Regions from separate parts of the Paraburkholderia sp. 22099 genome, predicted to be linked through region 1. Evidence: riboswitches for the same ligand, from Rfam matches in the RefSeq annotation. Region 1 holds a riboswitch; the other holds the start of a gene.
The links. Region 1 has a riboswitch for cobalamin ahead of ACTJLC_RS13555 (CbtB domain-containing protein). Riboswitches for the same ligand answer to the same signal wherever they lie in the genome.
Positions count from the first base shown of each region.

Region 1 (7,788 bases):
AGTTCGCCGGTGATGGGCGAATGAACCGCGATGTCGCCGGCCTGCGCCGCGTGGGCGATGCCGAGGTCGGCGAGGATGGTGGAAGCGTTCATGTGAATCCCTTTAATTTCCGATGCGAAACAAGAGTAAGTTAGGAAACTATACACGCGGGCTTTCATGGCGGCAAGGGCGTTTGCCCGGAGGTGACGCGCGGGAACCGTCGTGTGCGCTTGCTGGGCTTGAAGATTGGACCGAATCCATCGTGGCGCACGAATGCCGCCGATGCCCGCGCATGCTCTTGCGACGGCAGGCACGCATTGCCCCTATTCGTTTCTTATTGGAAATACGAGTTGCCGACAGCCGCAATGATCCGGCACGCGGCTGCGCGCTTGCCCGAACGCAGACGAGCGAGGAATTGGACAGCAAGAGTCGGAGTGCGCGGCGTGGGGCGCCTGCTTACACTTGATGATGACTCGATGATCGCTTGACGGAGACGGCTCATGAACACGATTGCGAAGGATCGACACCCGGATGCACAGCCGGATGCGCAGTCGGCGGAATCGGCGTTGGCAATGCGGCCAAAACCTGAACGCGCCGCCGCGCCCGATGCAAATCCCTCTATTGGCTCGCTTGCGCAACGCATCGATCAGATCGACTGGTTCGACGCCGAAGAAGAACTGAACGCGTACGGCTGCGCGATGCTGCGCAATCTGCTCACCGCGCAGGCATGCGATGCACTGACTGCGCTGTATCCGCGCGATGCGTTGTTTCGCAGCCGCGTGGTGATGGCGCGGCATGGTTTCGGCCGCGGTGAATACAAGTACTTTGCTTACCCGCTCCCGCCGCTCGTCGCGGCGTTGCGCAGCGGGCTGTACCCGCGTCTCGCGCCGGTGGCGAATCGCTGGAACGAGGCGATGGGAATCGACGTCCGTTATCCGGCCGTGCATGCGGAATTCATCGAGCGATGCCACGCCGCCGGGCAGACGCGCCCCACTCCATTGATGCTGCAATACGCCACGGATGACTACAACTGCCTGCATCAAGACCTCTATGGCGAACACGTGTTTCCGCTTCAGGTTGCGATTCTGTTGTCCGAGCCGGGGGAGGATTTCACCGGCGGCGAGTTCGTGATGACCGAACAGCGTCCGCGGATGCAGTCGCGCACGGAAGTCGTGCCGCTCGGCAAGGGCGACGCCGTTGTGTTCGCGGTGCATCATCGGCCAGTGCAAGGCACGCGTGGAGCGTACCGCGTGAACTTGCGGCATGGCGTGAGCCGTTTGCGGTCAGGACAGCGGCACACGCTCGGCGTGATTTTTCACGACGCGACGTGATGCGGGCGCGCGCAGCGCCGAATGCGCCGCTGCGCCGCCGCGAAAACCCGACTCCTGCAATTTTGGCTAGATATCATCCGGGAAAACCCGAATCCACCGGACGCGCAGCGCCACCTTCAGCCGCGCGTCCGGTCTGTCGCAATCGGCCACAAGCCGGTCGCGACCATTTAGCCTGGATATCATCGATCATGATTGCTGCCGCGTTTTCGCGCGTCGCCGACCGCCTGCTCGTCGCGGACCCGGGACTCGTGCGTCTCCATACCGCGCTGCGTGTCGCGCTCGCCTGCCTGCTCGCCGGCATGGCCAGCATCGCGTGGACGGTCTTCCATCATCAACCGATCACCCTTGCCGCGCCCGGCGTCCTGTTCGCGATGGTCGCGCCGCTGTTCGTGCGCGATGCAAGGCGGTCCGCATGGTTCGGCTCGCTCTTCTATCTGTATTTGTGCGCCTGCGTGTGCTTCGCCGCGGCGAGCGAGCTGAGTCCTTATCCGCTCGCCGGAGATGCCGGCTTTCTCGTCGTGATGTTCGCCGGCATGCTCTGCCAGGCCTGTGGTCCGCGTGCGCTCGGTTGCGCGCTGCTCGGCGTGGTGTGCTTTTATCTTGGGTTGTATCTGCACCCTTCGCGGCTGCACCTCGTGCAATCGCTGTTGCTCTCCGCTTTCGGCCCGTTGATGGTCGCGCTGGTCGGCCGCGCGATCGTGCCGACGCGACCCGCCGCCAGTTTCCGGCTTGCGATTCATACGGTGACGCTGCGCGCATCGCGCGTGCTGCATGCGCCGGATGCGGCACGACTCTCGGTGTTGAACGAAGCCGCGCTCGCGCTCGAAGAACAACTGGCGTTGCTGAACCCACCCGATGCCGACACGATTCGCGAGCGCATCGTCGAAGTGGAAGTCGCGGCGGGACAGCATGCGTTGGTGTCGGTGTCTGCGTATGGCCGCGGGCAAGCGAATGCGGACGTGCTGCGTCACGCGATTGAGCGGCTCGACGAGATCGCGCATCGTCGAGCGCGGCGGCGCTTCGAGTCTGCGTCCGGCGACGCTCCGGTCTCAGCCGTGCAACGATTCGCGGACCTGCGCGCCAGGCTCTGCTGGTTGCCCGCCACCCGCGCCACGACAGCCGCGTTTCTCGCGATGCTGATCGGCCACTCGCTGTCTCCCGAGCGCTGGTTCTGGGCGGTCATCACGACGTTCGTGGTATTTCTCGGCACACGCTCACGCGCGGACACGATTTATCGCGGTGCGCAGCGACTGGCGGGAACGCTGGCCGGCGCGCTCGCCAGCGTGTTGCTCGTCGCGCCGCTGCACGATTCGCCGATGCTGCTCGTGGCCGCCATGGTGCTCTGCGTGTTCGGCTGGGCTTATTACATCCTGAGCGCGTATGTGCCGGGCGTGTTCTTCATTACCGTGCTCGTCGGACTGGTGTATGGCGAGTTGGGCTTCGCGATGGGGCCGTTGGTCGAATTGCGGATCGAGGAAGTGCTGGTGGGTTGTCTCGTGTCGTTCGCGGTGGCGGTCCTGATGATGCCGCTCGCGGCGAGCCGTCATGTGGAGATGAGGCTTGCGGCTGTGCTGGGTGCGTTGCGCGAGGTCGTGCGGCTGGGCGGGTCCGCTGCGCTGGCGGCGGATGCGGCTGTCGCCATGCGCAAGCTCGATCGCGGTTGGCATGAGTTGCGAATCGCGCTGAAGCCGCTGCAAATGCAGCGCGTGGTGGCGTGGAATTCTGGTGTCGAGTTGGCCACCGGATCGCTGCTGTGCTGTTTGCATTGGGCGCGGGTGTTGAGTGATTCTGCTCGGCGCGGGGTGTCGGGTGAAGTGGCGCTCAATGCCGCGAATGTGCGCGCGGCGCATGTGGAATCGATCGTGGCGCGGCTTGATTCGTTGATCGCGCGTTATAGCGGTGCGGCTACTGGTTCTGTGGACGGCGGGTTGGATGAGCGCGTGTCGGTATTGCCGGTTTTCGATTTGGAGGCGGCGGCTCAGGCGCCAGTGCTTGCGCAACTCGATGGCGCCGTTGCGCAATTGTTTGAGCGGCTGACCCAGCCGGTCGGGGAAAGGCGCGGGGTGTTCGATTGGGTGTTACGGGTTGGGGCGCGTAGGGCGTACGCTGTGGCGTCGAACAGCCCTCGAAGCCCTGGCGACTAGTTCAGCGAAGCTGCGAGGACGGTGGTAACCAGTTGGCCCACACAGGCAATAAAAAGCCCGCACGAGGCGGGCTACAGGCATACGTCAACCGGGGCGACGGAGCCCACACTTTTCACCAACAGAAAACCATCAAACGGACTTCACCGCCGCCCGCCCCGCGCCTACCCGCGTCAATCCGCTGTGCTCCACCAGCGCGCCGAACAGCAGTCCGATCGTCGTCCACATGATCACCTGCATGCCGATCGCCGCGACGCGGAACTTCCACAGCAGCACGGCCGGGAAAGCCGCCGGCACTTCGTTGATCGTCGGCATCGACAATTGCACGGCAGCGATGATCGCGACGAACACCACGCCGCCCACGATCGAGCCATTCCACGCGCCCAGTTTCATTACCGCGCGACGCCGCACCTTCAGCGAAAACACCATCGCGGTCAGCGAGATCGCGATCATCAGGAAGAACAAGCCGGTGCGCGTTCCGATCGTGTCGGGGTCGCCCACCGCCGGCGGATTCGCGGGGTACTTGATGTTCGGGACGATCACCAGCGCGATGAACGCGCCGAGCGCAAGCCATGCCGACAACGCACGCGCGCTCAATGCGCCCACCCGTCCATAGGCGTAGGCGAATACGAGCGCGAACAATCCGCCGAACGCCGCGCCATACGTGACCACGCCGGTCAACAGCCCCAGGCCCGCCTGCGTATCGCGGCTAACGAGGTCTTCGTGTTCATGCGCCTCGCCGCCCTCGGCCGCGGCCGCGGCCTTTTCCTCGAAGGAAATCGCCTGATCGACCTGCGGCTCGCCCGCGAGCCGGGCGAAGCCGAACGTGAGCAGTCCCGCGGCGATGCCTGCGAGCATCCCGCGCAATAACAACTTACCAACCATGTCGAACTCCGTTAGTGGCAGGGAAAGCCGAGCAGATGGCGACCGTCGTGCACGAACTCATGCACGTACATGCCGGGCACCAGCGACGTGGCGCCCTGTTCCGCCCCAACGAAGTAAAGCGCGAGCAACAGCAGCAGGCCGCCGAACACGACCCAAGGCAACAACTCGCGCAGCGGAATCGGCGTGGGTTGAGCGGCGGGCGGGTTCGCGGGATCGAAAACAGCTTCGGTCATGATGGACATCTCCTGGGGGTAGCGCGCCCCGATAGTCGATTGCAAAGGAAGGCTGCGAAGCTCAGGTCTGGCTTTCGGCTCGTGATGCCGATTACAGTGGCGCGACCGCGCCGGGCTCTCACCGGCTTCCGCACTTCGCAGTGCCGCTATTCTACGCGCTAAACTCCGGCACTCGGTAGCGCAACGCGTCCATGCGGGCGTTCCGCCTTGGCGTACCTCTATGGAAGTCATCGAATGGACACAAGGCTGTTACTGGTCAGCCACGCATCGACCCCCGCCATGCGCGCGGGCCGCTTTCCCGCCGACGATCCGCTCGACGCTCGCGGCCTCGCCGAAGCCCAGGCCGCACGCCAGCGCCTGGCGATTGCCGACGCCGCCGCAGTCTTCGTCAGCCCCGCAGTTCGCGCGCGCGATACGGCGCTGGCGTTGGGCCTCGCCGCAACGGTCCACACAGCATTGGCGGAGATCGACTACGGCGGTTGGCAGGGACGCCGCCTCGCCGATCTCGCGAATGAAGCGCCGCAGCACCTCGCTGCCTGGCTGCGCGATCCCGACTTCGCGGCGCACGGCGGCGAGTCGTTCAGTCAACTCGTGAAGCGCCTGGGAGAATGGCTCGATGCGCTGGACGGCGCGATCAGCGAAGGAACGACCGGTACAACAAGCGCCCCGCGTCAAAACCCGCGCAACGTGGTCGCCATTACGCACGCTCCGGTGATTCGCGCGGCGCTCGTTCACGCACTCGGAGCATCGCCCGCCGTATTTCCACGCATCGAAATCGCCCCGCTGTCGGCGGTCGAATTACGGCGTTCATCGCGCGGCTGGACATGGTGGCCCGCGTCGCACTGACAACACCAGCGCGACGCCCGCCGTCGGATTTGAAATCCACGCATATCGGCCCGCTTGCCGCTCATTGACCCGACACCACCAGGCGCAGCCTCGCTGAACCCGCCGGCGCCAGCGTGATTTCGGTCCGCTTACCCGGCGCGCCCAAATAAAAGTGCTGACGTCCCGGCGAATTCTGATCGTGGGTCGCTTCGGGCAGACACGACGCGATATCCGCCGCGACGGCCTGCAGCGCGTCCGCGCTCGACCCGGCGTCATGATGCGGCGTCCACGTGCATTGGTAGCTGCCGCCGCTCGCGGAGCATTGCGCATCGTCGCCGTAAGGTTGCGCGACGCCCTTGCCGTCGTCGGGCGTCAACGAGGCCAGGCCGCCTGGCGCAGCCGCCACGATGCGTTTGAGCGATGCGCACGGACTGGGCGCATCGTCGGCACTCGCGCTGCCGGGCAGCACGGCGCCTAGCGACGCAGCGGCAAACGTGGCGGCGAGGAAACGGGCGGGGTTCATGTCGGCGCGCTCCCTGAAAGCGGTCGAGAGGCTGACAGCACTGTCCGTACCCGTGGCGCTCGGACCGAGGCACGCGAGGGTTGGGCACGCATCTTGCGCGCCCGCCGTACCGGCCCACCAAATGCCGCCACTCAATCGACGTGAATCGCCAAGCCATGTCAACGAAACCTGTCACCGACACGCCGGCCCGCCTTTCATCAGGGATCGAAGGGGTCGACAACATCCTGGGTGGCGGCTTCACGCCCCGCCGCATGTATCTCATCGAGGGCGCGCCCGGCACAGGTAAAACTACCCTAGCCTTGCAGTTTTTACTCAAGGGTGTCGACGAAGGGCAAGCCGGCCTCTACATCACGCTCTCCGAGACCCGTTCCGAACTGATCTCGGTGGCGGACAGCCACGGCTGGGATCTCAGCCGCTTCTCGATTCTCGAATTGCTCTCCGACGAGGGCCTCGACCCGCAATACGAGCAGTCCGTGCTGCACCCGGCCGAAGTCGAACTCGGCGAGACCGTGCGCAACGTCATTCAACAGGTCAATGATGTCAAGCCCACCCGCATCGTGCTCGACAGTCTCTCGGAACTGCGTCTGCTGTCGCAGAACCCGCTGCGCTACCGGCGGCAGATTCTCGCGCTCAAGCGCTTTTTCGCGACCCGCGAATGCACGGTGCTGCTGCTCGACGACAACACCTCCGACACCGGCGACGTGCAGTTGCACAGCATCGCGCACGGCGTGATCAGCCTCGACAACATCGTGCACGACTACGGCGGCAACCGGCGGCGGCTGCGCATCGCCAAGATGCGCGGCATCAAGTTCCGCGAGGGGTATCACGACTTCACGCTCGACACCGGCGGCATTCGTGTGTATCCGCGCCTCGTCGCTGCGGAACATCACGCGGAATTCGACCCGAACCCGCTCAGCACGGGCACGCCGGGCCTCGACGCGCTGCTGGGCGGCGGCCTGATCCCCGGCACCAATGCGCTGATGATCGGACCGTCCGGCGTGGGCAAGACCACCACCGTCGTGTCGTGCCTGCTGAGGGCGCTCGAACGCGGCCAGCGCTGCGTCTACTACGTATTCGACGAAACGCTCACCACGCTGATGATCCGCTGCGCGGCGCTCGGCATGGATCTGGCGCCGCACGTCGAAAGCGGCCTGCTCACGCTGCGCCAGATCGATCCGGCGGAAATCTCGCCCGGCGAATTCGCGACCGACGTGCGCCAGTCGGTCGAAAACAAGGGCGCCCGGTATGTCGCGATCGACAGCCTGAACGCCTATCTCCAGGCGATGCCCGGCGAGCGCTACCTGCTGCTGCAAATGCATGAGCTGCTCGGCTACCTGAACCAGCAGGGCATCATCACGATGCTGGTGCTGGGTCAGCACGGCATCATCGGCGAAATTCAGAGCGATATCGACATCAGCTATCTCAGCGACGTGGTCGTGCTGTTCCGCTACTTCGAGCATCACGGCGAAGTGTTGACGGCGGTCACCGCCGTCAAGAGCCGCGCCAATGAACACGAGCGCTCGATCCGCCAGTTCCGGCTCGCGCACGGCGGCGTGGAAGTCGGCGAAGCGCTGCGCGACTTCGAGGGCGTGCTCTCCGGCCTGCCGGCGTACCGTGGCACCACGGCCCTGCTCGGCGCGCGGGATCACCTCATCGACACGTCCGGGCAGTGAGGTCATGGAGCAGCGCGTTCTCATCCTGGCGCCGTTCGGCCGCGACGCCGAGGTGATCGCCGAAGTCCTGCATAAAGACGAGCGCGCCTGCGTCGTCTGCCGCGATGCCGACGCGCTGACCGAAGCGCTGGACGCCGGCGCGGGCAGCGCGTTGATTGCCGAGGAAGCACTCGCGGACGGCCACGCCTCGCATCTGTT
Region 1 is NZ_JBQEPU010000012.1:18,044-25,831, forward strand. Features, by position in the region: gene amaB (L-piperidine-6-carboxylate dehydrogenase) at 1-92, opposite strand, end outside; gene ACTJLC_RS13540 (2OG-Fe(II) oxygenase) at 480-1,310, shown strand; gene ACTJLC_RS13545 (FUSC family protein) at 1,499-3,454, shown strand; gene ACTJLC_RS13550 (CbtA family protein) at 3,584-4,336, opposite strand; gene ACTJLC_RS13555 (CbtB domain-containing protein) at 4,348-4,569, opposite strand; adenosylcobalamin (AdoCbl) riboswitch at 4,589-4,727, opposite strand; gene ACTJLC_RS13560 (histidine phosphatase family protein) at 4,804-5,415, shown strand; gene ACTJLC_RS13565 (hypothetical protein) at 5,477-5,917, opposite strand; gene ACTJLC_RS13570 (ATPase domain-containing protein) at 6,073-7,590, shown strand; gene ACTJLC_RS13575 (ATP-binding protein) at 7,595-7,788, shown strand, end outside.

Region 2 (7,788 bases), on a different contig from region 1:
GGCTTGCGCGGCGGTGGCCATCGCCGCCGACACGCCCGGCACGATCGACAGGTCGACCGCGTGCCACTGCGCGTTCCGCTCGGCGTCGAGCGCTTCGAGCACCGCGGCGGCCATCGCGAACACGCCCGGATCGCCGGACGACACCATCACCACCGAGCGTCCCATGCTCGCCAGTTCGAACGCGTGACGCGCGCGTTGCATTTCCTCGCGATTGTCGGTGCCATGCACGCGCTGATCCGCGCGCAACGGGCCGGCCATTTTCACGTAGGTGTCGTAGCCGAGAATATCGGTCGCTTCGTTCAGCGCCGCGCGCGCGGCGGGCGCCATCAGATCGGCGCTGCCGGGGCCGAGGCCGATCACCGTCAGACGGCCGCGTGCGCGGCCGATCGTGTCGGGATCGATCGCCAACGGCGCCACTGCGAGCGCGACGCCGCTAGTCGCGTCGTCATGCAGCGTTTCGTAGGGAATGCGCAGCGCGGCATGCAGCAGGTTGCTGGGCCGCTCGCCGTCTTCGGGATGCGTTTGAGTGAAACGCAGCGGCACGTTCAGACTGGCGGCGGCCTGAGCGAGCGCCTGGTCCGCCATGTGTTCAGACGAAGCCAGCAACGCCGCGAGAGAAAGCACCGCAAGACCCTGCGCATCCAGCGCCTCACGCACGCGCGCTTCGATCTCCGCACCCGCACCCGACACCGCCACCACCACACTGCGCGGATGAATCACCAGTTCGTCATCACGTCCGCTCCACGCTCGCGGCGTCACGCGAATCGCGAGACGCGCCGATGCCGAGCGCGGCAACTGCGCATCGTCGAGCCACGGCGCTTCGCCTTCGATCCGCGTGCTCTCGCCGGCCAGCAGATCGGACACAAAGCGTTTGCCTTGGCCGAGATCGGCGAGCGCATAGCCTTCGGGCGGATTGAGCACGCAGGTGCCGAAGCGCAATTCGCCGCTCGTCGTGATCGCCGGCGACACGGCCAACGCGGCGGCAATCACGCGCGCCATCACGTTGACGCCGGCGAGACCGCCGAGCAAGGGCACGACCGCGCTGCCGTCCTCCGCGACGGCCAGCACCGGCGGCTCCGCGCCCTTGTTCGCGAGCAACGGCGCGACGCAACGAATCACGATGCCCGCCGCGCACAACGCGACGATCGGCGTGCCGCGCGCATACAACTCGCGCAGATGCGCGCCGAGTTCGCTGTACGAGACATCGGCCGCGACGCGTCCCTGCAACCCATGCACCTGGCTATCCGCGTACAAAGCTTGAATGCGCCGCGCGGTCGTCAACGCGCCCGCGCCGAGAATCACGATCGCGGGTGGCGTCATCCTTGCCATTTTTCCCCCGGCACGACGAGCAGCGAGAAATACGGCGACGCCATCGGATCGACTTCCGCGAGCGGCACGATGCGCTGATTGCCCATCGTCGCACGCTCGACGTAAAGCGCGCGCCGCGCGAGACCGAGTTCGCCCAGCACGCGCCGCACCTTGTCGAAATTGCGGCCGAGTTTCATCACGACGGCGGCGTCGGCATCGGCGAGACGGCGGCGCAATTCGTCCTCGGGCAGCACGCCCGAGAGCACGGAGAGGCTCTGGTTGCGATAGACGAGCGGCGCGCCGAGCACGGCGGCGCCGCCGAGCATCGAGCACACGCCGGGCACGACTTCGCTCTCGTAGCGCGCCGCGAGCCGGTCGTGCAAATACATATAGGAGCCGTAGAAAAACGGATCGCCCTCGCAAATCACGGCCACGTCGCGGCCCGCGTCGAGATGACCGGCGACGATCTCCGCCGCCGTGTCGTAGAAGTCGGCGATGATCGCTTCATACGAGAGCGGCGGTTCGAGCGCTTCGGTGGTGACCGGATACACGAGCGGCAGATGCTGCTGCGCGTCGTGCAAATGCGCTTCGATGATGCTGAACGCGTTGCCTTTCTTACCCTTCGCGACGAAATACGCGACCACGGGCGCCGCTTTCAGCAGACGCAGCGCCTTCAGCGTGATGAGTTCAGGGTCGCCGGGGCCGACGCCGAGTCCGAACAAACGTCCTTGCACGGTCATTTATTCGACCTCCGTCGCGAGCGCGTTCACGGCGGCGGCGGCCATCGCGCTGCCGCCGCGTCTGCCGTGCACCACCACGTAGGGCACGCCGCGGCTGTCGTCCGCGAGCAGCGCCTTCGATTCGGCCGCGCCGACGAAGCCCACCGGAAAACCGAGAATCAGCGCGGGCTTCGGCGCGCCGGCATCGAGCATGTCGAGCAAATGAAAGAGCGCGGTCGGCGCATTGCCGATCACGACGACGCTGCCCGCGAGTCGCGGACGCCACAATTCGAGCGCGGCGGCCGAGCGCGTGTTGCCGAGTTCGCGAGCGAGCGCCGGTACGTCGTCGTGGGTGAGCGTGCAGATCACTTCGTTGTTCGCGGGCAGCCGCGCGCGCGTGATGCCTTGCGCGACCATGCCGGCATCGCAGAGAATCGGCGCGCCTTGCGCGAGCGCCGTGCGGCCCGCGGTGCCCGCGCCTGCGGAAAATTGCAGGGCGTCGACGATATCCACCATGCCGCACGCGTGAATCACGCGCACCGCGAGTTTTTCCAGGTCCGCGGGGATGCGCGATAAATCGGCTTCCGCGCGGATCGTCGCGAAGGATTGGCGATAGATCTCCTGACCGTCGCGAATGTAATCAAGCATCTATGGGCTCCGGGCCAGGTGGTCGAGCAGGTCGGCGGCCTGGTCGATCGTCAGTTGGCGCGCGACGCACTGGCCGAAATCCGAGTGGCCGTCGTCGCGTCGATAAAGGTCGTAAGTGCCGGGCGACACAGCCAGCAGTGTGTACGGCGCACGATGCGCGGCGGCGCACGAGCGCGGGCAGCCGCTCAGATGGACCTCGACGTTCTCGGGCAAGCGCGCGGCGAGCCGCAGTGCGTCGGCCTTGGTGTCGGCGAGGCTTTTCGCGCAGCCTGGCGAGCCCGCGCAGGCGATCAGACGCGTGATGGCTTGCGTGGCATCGCAGGCGAGGCCCAGCGTGTTCAGTGCGGTCAGCACGGCTGGCACGGCGTGCGCCGCGATGTCGGTCAGCAGCACGCTTTGCCACGGCGTGACGTGCAGCGTGCCGTTGCCTTGCTGTCGTGCGAGCGCGGCGAGGGCATGCAGGGTGGCGGCGTCGAGGCGGCCTAGCGGCGGCTGGCCGCCTACGTGCCAGGTCTCCGTCGTGCGTTGGGCGTGCGCGCCGAGACGACGCGCGGCATCGGCCGGTGTCGCGCGATGCCAGGACGCGAGCGACGCGTCGCGTGACAGCGGGAAATCGACATACGTTTGCGCGCGCTGCAATACGGCGTCGACGGAACGCGCGGCGAGCAGGTGACGCATGCGCGTGGCGTCGGCGGCGGCGAGGTCGAGAAACGAGTGCAGCAGCGCGCGGACAAGCGCAGGGACTTGCGATGACGACACGGCGGCTAATGCGCCTGCGTCGTCCACGCGACGAGCTTGTGTCGAGTCATCGCAACCGGCAGCCGGGTTTTGCGGTAACGCCACCGCTGGCGGGCAACCCGCAAGACCGAACACGAACCGCACACCGTCACGAACTTGCGACGCCGCGAGCCACACGTCATGCGGATGATCGAGCCTCGCCAGGCGCTCGCCGCCATCCACCAGCAGCGCGAATTTCGGCGACAACGCCGCGAAGCGCGCTTCGCCTTGCAGCAGCGCCAGCAGTTCGGCGCACAGCGGCCTCGTGTCGAACAAGGCGAAGGGATCGCGCCCGGCGGCGGGGCTGATCATCACGTTGCGCACGTCGTCGGCGGCCGCCGCGCGGAGCGAGTTGGAAGCCGGCGCGGCGCGCTTCGCCATCGCATCCGAACCAGCCGCCGCGTCGGGCGCCGCTCCATCGGGCCCAAGCCCCGCCGCCACCAACGCCGCGCTCAACGCCGCTGCCTCGCCGCCACGCACGCCGCGCACCTGCAGGTTCGCGCGATTGGTCAACTCGATCACGCCGGCCGCATGCCGCGCGCTCGCCTCGGCAATCGCCTCGGCCTGCGCGGCGCTCAACTCGCCGCCAGGCAGCTTGATCCGGCAGATGCCGCCGTCGCGCGCGGCGACGATGCGCAGCAGCCCCGGACACGCCGAGGGCCGTGGCGCTGGGGCCGCGTCGGGCAAAACGGTGGAGGGCGAAACTTGATTCAAGACGGACACCGGGTTTAGCGTCGCGCGAAAGCCCGAGCAAGCCGTGAGGCGGGCATTGCTGCGGCATCGGTACACCCCGCCCGATGCAGGCTGGCACGAACAGTCTCGCCGGCAGGTCTCCTGGCTGGCAGGTCATGGTCCGCCGCTGCCTTCCCGGTGAAACCAGTGGCGCGGAGCGCAAACGGACTCGCTGCATACAGTTGCGGGGGCAGCCACAGTGGCACTGTGTTCCCTCTTCGGCCCCGAAGGGCACCGGCGGCTGTATTATGCCTTTTTTCGGACAGCACAACGAGGCTGGACGCTTTGACCGGCGTGGCACAGCGCATGATTTGAAGACACAGAATGAGGATGGATGCATGCCTGCGTGGCTGACGGTGGTGGGCATGGGCGATGACGGCTTCGCCGGTTTGGGACGGCCCGCGCGGCGTGCGTTGCTGGAGGCGTCGGTGATTTACGGCGGCGAGCGTCATCTGGCGATGCTGCCCGCGCGCCTCGCCGCGCGCCGCGCGGCATGGCCGCGGCCGTTCGATCTCGCGCCGTTGCTGGCCGAGCGCGGCGCTTCCGTATGCGTGCTGGCGAGCGGCGATCCGATGCTGTTCGGCGTCGGCGCGACGCTCGCGCGGCAGTTGCCGGCCGGCGAGTTGCGGGTGCTGCCCGCGCCGTCGTCGCTGTCGCTGGCGGCGGCGCGGCTCGGCTGGCCGTTGCAGGAGGTCGCGACCGTGTCGCTGGTGGGGCGGCCGCTGCCCGCGCTGAACGCGCATTTGCACGACGGCGCGCGCGTCTTCGTGTTGAGCGCCGATGGGCGCACGCCCGCGGCGTTGGCCGAACTGCTGAATGCGCGCGGCTTCGGCGCGACCCGCATGATCGTGCTGGAACATCTGGGCGGCGAGCTGGAACGTCGCATCGACGGCCGCGCCGATCAGTGGTCCGCTCCCGATGTCGCCGCGTTGAATCTGATCGCGCTCGAATGCCGCGCGACCGAAGGCGCGCCGCGTCTGCCGCTGACCTGCGGCTTACCCGACGACGCTTTCCGCCACGACGGCCAGTTGACCAAGCGCGACGTGCGCGCGATCACATTGGCGCGCCTCGCGCCGACGCCCGGCGAATTGCTGTGGGACGTGGGCGCGGGCAGCGGCTCGATCGGCATCGAATGGATGCGCGCGCATCCGACCTGCCGCGCGATCGCGATTGAAGGGCACGCGGAGCGGCAGCGTTTCATCGAGCACAATCGCGATGCGCTGGGCGTGCCGGGTCTGCAACTCGTGGCCGGGCGCGCACCCGAAGCGCTGCAAGGGCTGCCGGCGCCGGACGCCGTGTTCATCGGCGGCGGCGCGACGGCGGCGGGCGTGCTGGAGACGTGCTGGGCGCGTCTGCGCGACGGCGGCCGGCTGGTCGCCAACGCGGTCACCTTGCAAGGCGAGGCGGCGCTCGCGGCCTGGCGCGAGCAACATGGCGGCACGCTCACACGCATCGCGCTGGCCGACGCGCAACCGCTCGGCGGCTTCGATACGTGGCGCCAGGCGTTGCCGATCACGTTGCTGGACGTGACGAAGGCCGCGCGTGAAACCGATACGGCCGCCATCGCGACGTCATCCGAATCACGGCGACAACCGTAATGCGCGAAGAAACGCCCGAACAACCCGCGCCGCTGCGTAGCGGCTATACGACCGGCAGTTGCGCCACCGCGACGTCGCTCGCGGCGGCGCGTCTGCTGCTCGCGGGCGTCGTCAGCGAGGTTGCGGAAATCGTCTTGCCGAAAGGCCAGCATGTGCCGATGCCGCTGGTGTACTGCCGCTTCATCGCTGACGGCGCGGGCGGCGCGGAAGCGGGCACCGTGAAAGATGCCGGCGACGATCCCGACGTGACGCACGGCGCGATTGTGTTCGCCCGCGTGCGGCTACTGACCGAACCGGGTGTGATTTTTCGCGCGGGGCCCGGCGTCGGCACGGTGACGCGCGCGGGACTGACGCTGCCGGTCGGCGAGCCCGCGATCAACCCGGTGCCGCGCAAGATGATGACCGACCATCTCACCGACCTCGCCGCCGAGCACGGCTACGCAGGCGGTTTCGAGGTGACGATCGGCGTCGAAGACGGCGAGGCGCTCGCGCTCAAGACGATGAACCCGCGCCTGGGCATACTCGGCGGCCTGTCGATTCTCGGCACTACCGGCATCGTGCGGCCGTTCTCGTGCTCGGCCTATATCGCGTCGATCCATCAGGGCATCGACGTCGCGCGCGCGAACGGCTACACGCATCTCGCCGCCTGCACCGGCAACGCGAGCGAGGACGCGATGCGCGCGCATTACGGCCTGCCGGATATCGCGCTGATCGAGATGGGCGACTTCGTCGGCGCGGTGCTCAAGCATATGAAGCGCGCGCCGGTCGAGCGGTTGAGCGTATGCGGCGGCTTCGGCAAGCTCAGCAAACTCGCGGCGGGGCATCTCGATCTGCATAGCCGCAATTCGAGCATCGATCTGGAACGGCTCGCCGTTTGGGCCGCCGAAGACGGCGCCGACGACGCGTTGCAGGCGGCGATTCGCGCGGCCAATACGAGCCAGCAGGCGGTCGCATTGGCGCGGGCGCAAAACGTGCCGCTCGGCGACATCGTCTGCCGGCATGCGCTTGAAGTGGCGCGCGCTATCGTGCCGCCGCAGGTCAACGTCGAAATGTTCGCGATCGACCGCCAGGGCAATCTGATCGGAGCCGCGCAATGACGCGTGTCCTGCTGCTCGGCGGCACCGGCGACGCGTTGCGGATTGCGCGGCAACTCGGCCGTGAGCACGTGTACAGTCTCGCGGGTCTCGGCAAGGTGCCCGACGATCTCGCGTGTACGGTGCGCGTGGGCGGCTTCGGCGGCAGCGAAGGGATGGCGCGCTATATCGAGGCGCAACGCATCGCGCTCGTGATCGACGCGACGCATCCCTACGCCGCGCAAATCAGCGCGAACGCCGTCACGGCGAGCCGCGCGGCGCGCGTGCCGTGCTGGGCGCTGCGCCGCGAGGGCTGGCAGCCGCAAGCCGGCGACGATTGGCGCAGGGTCGGCGATTGGGCCGAGCTTACGGCGGCGCTTGCTGCGTTCGAGCGTCCGCTATTTACATTGGGACGCGAACCGCTCGCGCATCTCGACGACATTCCGGCGCATCAGTTCTGGACCGTGCGCTGTCTCGATCCGCACGAAGGCAATGCGCGGGCGCGAATTCTGGCGACGCGCGGACCCTTCACGCTCGAAGGCGAGCGCGCGTTGTTCGCCGCCGAAGCGTTCGACGTGGTGGTCAGCAAGAACAGCGGCGGCGGCGCGACCGAAGCGAAGCTCGAAGCGGCGCGCGAACGCGGTGTGCCCGTTGTCATGCTGCGCCGCCCGCCGTTGCCCGCCGTGGATCGTGAATTCGAACGCGTGGCCGATCTGCTCGAAGCGTTGCGAATCGCAGTTTGAACCGCGCATGCATCGCATGCCGCAATGAATCATGGAGTGTTGAATGACGGTGTTTTTTATCGGCGCGGGCCCCGGCGATCCCGAACTGATCACGGTGAAAGGACAGCGCCTCGTGCGCACGTGCCCGGTGATTCTGTATGCGGGCTCGCTCGTGCCGGCCGCGGTGCTTGAGGGCCATGCCGCGCGGCAA
Region 2 is NZ_JBQEPU010000010.1:107,592-115,379, forward strand. Features, by position in the region: gene cobJ (precorrin-3B C(17)-methyltransferase) at 1-1,320, opposite strand, end outside; gene ACTJLC_RS12190 (precorrin-2 C(20)-methyltransferase) at 1,317-2,048, opposite strand; gene ACTJLC_RS12195 (precorrin-8X methylmutase) at 2,049-2,675, opposite strand; gene cobG (precorrin-3B synthase) at 2,676-4,175, opposite strand; cobalamin riboswitch at 4,260-4,438, opposite strand; gene ACTJLC_RS12205 (bifunctional cobalt-precorrin-7 (C(5))-methyltransferase/cobalt-precorrin-6B (C(15))-methyltransferase) at 4,523-5,782, shown strand; gene ACTJLC_RS12210 (cobalt-precorrin-5B (C(1))-methyltransferase) at 5,782-6,879, shown strand; gene ACTJLC_RS12215 (cobalt-precorrin-6A reductase) at 6,876-7,598, shown strand; gene cobM (precorrin-4 C(11)-methyltransferase) at 7,642-7,788, shown strand, end outside.
Region 2: another riboswitch for cobalamin. It lies ahead of cobG (precorrin-3B synthase); the one in region 1 lies ahead of ACTJLC_RS13555 (CbtB domain-containing protein).